One region of the Pseudalkalibacillus berkeleyi genome, then DNA from elsewhere that is predicted to be linked to it. Evidence: riboswitches for the same ligand, from Rfam matches in the RefSeq annotation. Region 1 holds a riboswitch; the other holds the start of a gene.
What was found. A riboswitch is a leader RNA that binds a small molecule or an ion and turns the genes downstream of it on or off. The one in region 1 is predicted to bind cobalamin.
Positions count from the first base shown of each region.

Region 2: it holds a riboswitch for cobalamin, as region 1 does, so the genes downstream of both, L2716_RS14565 (ribonucleoside-diphosphate reductase subunit alpha) here and L2716_RS06975 (ABC transporter substrate-binding protein) in region 1, are expected to answer to the same signal.

Region 1 covers NZ_JAKIJS010000001.1:1,300,538-1,303,697, reverse strand. The annotation lists gene L2716_RS06980 (FecCD family ABC transporter permease) at 1-671, opposite strand, end outside; gene L2716_RS06975 (ABC transporter substrate-binding protein) at 634-1,605, opposite strand; cobalamin riboswitch at 1,756-1,941, opposite strand; gene L2716_RS06970 (hypothetical protein) at 2,083-2,682, shown strand; gene shc (squalene--hopene cyclase) at 2,675-3,160, opposite strand, start outside.
Region 2 covers NZ_JAKIJS010000001.1:2,803,205-2,806,364, forward strand. The annotation lists gene L2716_RS14565 (ribonucleoside-diphosphate reductase subunit alpha) at 1-2,100, opposite strand, end outside; cobalamin riboswitch at 2,301-2,503, opposite strand; gene L2716_RS14570 (YwgA family protein) at 2,733-3,160, opposite strand, start outside.

The sequences.
Region 1 (3,160 bases):
GATCCAATGAGCAAGAATGGCATAATAATTTTGATATAAACCCAACCCCTCATCGAAACACTTCCGAGAAGCCAACCAATTATTTGTCTGAGTTCATCACCAGTTAGCGCAATCATTAATGAAATAATTGCACTTAGAAATGAGCTGAAAATGATCCCGGTCAGAATGATCGTCTCCACTCTCATTGACTTTTCAATCTTTCGAGCAAAATTAAGTACGATGAAGATGGTTACAAATGAAAATAGTATGCTCATTAATGGCAATGTGAATGAGCCGACAAACGGAATGGATAATTGGAAGAATAATGTTATGACAGCTCCTACAGAAGCCCCTGATGAAACACCCAGCGTATAAGGGTCAGCTAGCGGATTACGTAATAAGCCTTGGAAAGCAGCTCCTGCAATAGCGAGAGCTGCTCCAACGAGACTTGCTAGGATGACCCTTGGTAAACGAACATTGAGAACAATATTCGTATGCATAGGGTCAACTGAATTCATATTAATAATTGGAAGTATTTCATGACCTACAATGAGGATTGTACTCATAAACGGCACTTGGACCGTACCGATCGATATGCCGAGTAATAAACTGAGTAGTAGAAACAGCGTACTTATTCCATAAGCAAAACTACGATTATTCGCTAAATACTTCAGGATAGACGGCTTTCGCAAGCTGCTCTACTCCTTCTACTAGTCTTGGACCAGATCGAGTCACTAAGTCAGAATGTACATCATGTACTTGGTCACTTTCTACTGCTGTAACCTTGCTCCATCCTTCTCTATTTAACACTTGTTGCTTTGGATTCTCAGTGTAGTACCCGTAAGTCGTAATAATGACATCCGGATTCTTATCAATAATCGTTTCTTGATCAATTTTCGCCCATCCATCAATGTCTGCTGAAGCATTTATTGCATTTATGATTTGTAGCATTTCATGCATGAATGTATTTTTACCTGGTGTATAAATCTCAGGTTCAGGTGAAACTTCGACGAAGACTGACTTTTGTTCGTCTACCTCAGCAACCTTCTTTTTTACTTCCTCAACTTGTTTTTTCATGTCATTGATTGTTTCAGAAGCCTTATCAGCTTTACCGGTTGCTTTCCCTATCATGGTTATTGAATCATACACTTCTTCGAAATTAGCTGCCTCGTTCACCACAATGACTGCAATCCCCGAGTCTCTCAACTGTTGAAGTGCCTCAGATGCAAGTTGAGCCCCGGACTCGTGCGCGAGTACAAGGTCAGGATTTAATGAGATTATTTTCTCAACGTTAATTTCTTGACCGCCGACTTTTTCCTTGTCGCTGACTTCCTTTGGGTAATTGTCAAAATCAGATACACCAACAATTTCTTTCTCTAGACCTAGTTCGTAGATAACTTCTGTGTTACTTGGGATGAGAGATACGATTCTTTTAGGTGTTTCTTCTATCGTCACCTCATGATCAAGAGCATCGGTAATGGTTACGGGAAAAGCATTTTCATCAGTTGGTTGCGCTGACTGATCGCTCGATTGGTTTTCTTCCTGTTTGGCTGATTGGTCGCTACAACCGGCAAGTCCACTAATTGTTAATAAAACTGCGAAGAGTAAAGATAATAATTTTTTCATCAAAAAAGCCTCCTGATTGAATAATAGAAACGTTTGATACATTGAAGCAAATAAAAAACATCTCCACGATAGAACATGAAGATGCCGCTTGAGTCTCCGAAATTAACAATCGAAAATCACGTGACACACCTTCCTATCCGCGTAGGTTTGTAAGTGCTTACAGAACTGGCAGGTCTCCTGGCTTTTGGTCATTGTAATCTGCGCCTTCCCGTACATAAGTAGTACAGTGGCTATTTGCAAATCACTCCCAATTACAGTGGCGGGACCGCGTTGGACTTTCACCAACTTCCCTATTAAGTCTTTAATGATAAAGACACCAATTCTCGTATGTATGAAATTTTTCCTAGTTATGATTATACACTACACTCCCGGTAATAAAGCAACCTTTTTTGTAATCCAGTTTGAAAGAATGTTAGATTTGTTGTAAAAATTTAACTTTGATAGAATGGAATTAAAACATCATTCAAGGAGGTCGCTATGCTGTTTCATTACCATTACTGGACGCCATTTTTAGAGGAAACAGAAAGGTATTATGAAAGCCAAGGGTTTGAAGTTTATCAAAGGCTAGGAAAATTCGAAGGCAATTTCCAGTCTTTTGATCCACCACTCTCTTGGGATGATTTCAGGGAGAAAGGCATTCTATTTCGAATCATAGAAATGAGAAAAGGTAATGTGAATATTACCTTTGGTTACGGGAAGAAGGTCATGTTCGATCATATAGGATTGATAAAGACGGATAAGGAACACGACCAAATTTGCCGTAAGGTTGATGCGATTGGATGGGATGTTAACATTGGTGAAAGAAGAACATTCATCTCAACGCCTTATGGATTCAGAGTAGAACTGCAAACACATCCAGACGTATTAGAAGCCTCTGACCTTACAATTATAGAAAATATGAAAGTTCAAACAAAAGAGATGGAATTAGATGATACTTTTTACAAGATTTTTTCACTAAACCCAGATGTACTCGAGTCAAAGAAAGGTGCTATACCTTCAATTACCAATGTGAGGATGACGGGTATCAAAGTTCAAAACTCAAAGGATCCAAATGGTGTATGGTTATCGTCTATTTAATATCGTCATACTTGTTTTTGTAATGACTCAATGCCATCAATGGCCAAATGTATCGATAGCTTTCATAATGGATATAAAATCCAGCTGCCATACCTTGCCCTTTTGGATACAACTCTGTCCAATCATTATTTGCACCTTGTGAAGTGAGAAATTGAATTCCACGATTGATTTCTTTAGTCGGTTGATCCGAAACCGCTACAAGCGCATCGACAGCCCAAGCAGTGTGTGTCAAAGTACTCTCGCCAAGGGGTACGTATTTTCTCTGAATATCACTATTACACGATTCACCCCAGCCCCCGTCTTCGTTCTGGATGGACTGTAACCACTGGACTGCACGTTGTACGTTAGGGTCCTCTAACCCCCTACCACACGCATTCATACCTGTTAATGCTGCCCACGTCCCATATATATAACAAATCCCCCACCTTCCATACCACGAGCCATCATCTCTTTGATGTTCAACTAACCATTTTAGTCC
Region 2 (3,160 bases), 1.5 Mb from region 1:
GCGTACATACAAGTTAAACGATACAGATTGGTCAATATGACGTTGTCGCGCAGCATTTTGTCGAATGCTCCACTTTTGATCAATATCGAACGCACTCTTATAGAACCACGTCGTTTCTGGTGATAAATCCGGTGCGGTGACTGGAATTTTGGAATTCTTCTTCTCCTCGGAATATTGCTTTTTAAAAATCGGGTCTATGCTCGCGGTCGATCCAGCGATAATACTTGTCGATGCGTTCGGCGCGACAGCCAGTAACCAACCATTTCGTATCCCAGACGTACGAACCTTTTCGGCTAGTTCGTTCCATTTTGCACCCTCATACACTCTATCTTTAAAATACCGGCCATTATGCCAATCACTATCTTTAAAAGCGGGATAAGCACCCTTCTCTTCTGCTAAAGATTGACTGGCTTGGATCGTGAGGAAGTTGATTTTTTCATACAACTCATCAGCAAGTTGAACCGCTTCCTCAGATTCCCAGCGTATACCTTTCGTCGCAAGGAGATGATGCCATCCGAATGTACCAAGACCGATTGCACGGTATTTCTCATTTGTCATCACAGCTTGTTTCACTTCAATTTTATCCTTATTCAGTTCAATGACGTTATCAAGCATTCGGACCTGAATTGGAACGACCCGCTCAAGTACATGATCTTTCATAACCGTAGCGAGTGAGAGGCTTGAAAGGTTGCAAACGACAAAATCACCTGGCGTTTTTGTAATGATAATTTTACCGTCCTTCGTTATTTCCTCTTCAACGGTCGTAGCGGATTGATTTTGGGTGATTTCTGTACAAAGATTTGTACAGTAGATGATGCCTTCATGTCGATTGTTGTTCATCCGATTAACCGTATCCTTGTAAAACATGAATGGACCGCCTGTTTCTAGCTGACTGATCATGATTCGCTTCATGATTTCAATTGCAGGGACGCTTTCTTTGGATAAGAGTGGGTGCTGCACACACTGCTCATACCGATCTCGAAAACTTCCTGCCCCCTTTTGTTCATCATAAAAATCATCTAGCTCAAAGCCCATCAGCTTCTTCACCTCATGAGGGTCGAACAAGTACCAATCTTCACGACGTTCCACTTTTTCCATGAACAAATCTGGGATGACAATTCCTGTAAAAAGATCGTGTGTACGTTGACGCTCATCACCGTTATTCAGTTTCGCATCAAGGAACGCGAATATATCCTTACCGAAGACTGGATAATAAACGGACACCGCTCCATTCCGTTGTCCAAGCTGATCGACGTTCACTGCAGTCGTATTGAGCTGCTTCATCCAAGCGATGATCCCAGAAGACGTATTTTTATACCCTTTGATATCCGAGCCTTTACTACGGATCTTACCTAAATAAACCCCAATACCACCACCAGCCTTGCTCAGTGTTGCAATGTCCGTGTTAGAATCATAGATTCCTCGCAAACTATCATCGACTGTGTCTATAAAACAGGAACTAAGCTGCCCATGCGCCTTACCCGCATTTGCAAGTGTCGGTGTCGCTACAGTCATATACAAGTTTGATAGCGCCCAATATGCTTCTTTAACGAGTGGCAGACGTTTCTCCTTAGGCTCTGGCATCATTAATGTCATCGCAATGACCATCCATCTTTCTTGCGGTAATTCATATAAGTTTCGCTCGTAATCTCTTGCCATATAACGATCGGCTAACATCCGGATTCCAGCGTACGTAAACAAGTGATCTCTACTTGGGTTGATCACTTCCTGAAGTTCATCCACTTCACTTTTTGAATAAGTATTGAGCAGGCTTCGGTCAAACAACCCTTTTTCAATTAATCGTTCAAGTAAATCGTAAAAATGATCGTACGGCTTCGACAGTCCTCTATTGATGCATGCTTCTTCATAAATCGATTGCAAGTAAATACGCGCGCAAACGTACGTCCAATCAGGCTCCTCCTGTGTAATACGGGATAATCCTTCCAGAAGAATCGTATTGATTTGAGATGAAGGATCCTTCATGTCTTGTTGAATGGAGGATTTTTCAATCAGACTTTCAATATTTAAATGCGGAAATTCCGTCTTTAACGTCTCCGCCAGCATAGTAATCGGGTCATCCGTTTTCATTGTCGTTGTCATACTATTTCCTCCTTTAATTAGAAAGCTTTGTTCGTTAATCCAAAATCAACATCAGAACTGAACAAAGGCAAAATAAAAAACCACTCGAATGGAGTGGTTGAAACGGAGACGGTTATATGACATTCGAAGCGACATTGCAAAAATTGAAAAGAAGCCGCTCGAAAGACGCCCACGCTTCAACCCTCAATCCCCGAAGAATTGAAACACTCAAGCTATGGGCAGGTCTACTGACTTATGCTTCTTCCTACTAGGAGCCTTCCCATATAAGCACCTTTTTCAAGACTGACTTATACAGTGGTCTTCTCCGTTCGTCCACAATTACAGTTGCGGGGACAGCTCTGGCTTTGCACCAGATTCCCTATTAAGCCTCCATTAGAGAGGCACCCAACGCTCAAATATTCAATATATTGTGTTGTTTATATAAACTTCTCACTAAATGTGGTGTTTGTCAATGATTAATCCATATTCTTTGATACTCTTTATTGTTGATTTCGGTATAGGATAATTGCTTTCAACCAACATAGATAAAAAAGGTTCAGTAAATCTTCTACGTTTGAATTTCAAAGAAATCAACATTAACAAAGGGCTGTCAGAAGCTCAGTTTTCACTGAAATTCTTACAGCCTCTTTCCTTTAATTCATAATGGTTTGTTTTTTCAGATCGTCAATATAGCGGAAGGCTTCTTGGATTTCTTCATCTGTGTACTTTTGTTTTTGTTTGACGGTCTGTACCTTCTCAACAATTTCTTCATTCGTCATATGGTCGAAATATAGAATCGTAGAGATTAGCTCTAAAATGCGTGACGGTTGCTCATTCATCGAGGTTACACAAGATTGGAGTGGTCCTAGATCCAAGTCAAAGTGCTTTAGAAATTGCTCACCTTGTTCCGTCAGCACATAACGATATTGGTAATAGCCTGAAACTTTTTCTTTCGTTTCTTCTATGAATCCGAGGTTACATAATTCTTCGACACGGAGTGTCAGCTCTTCTGAATAAGGTCCGTAGAAATGAAATTGATATTTTTCCCCAAATGGAAACTCTAACTTCTTTGCAATGTAGA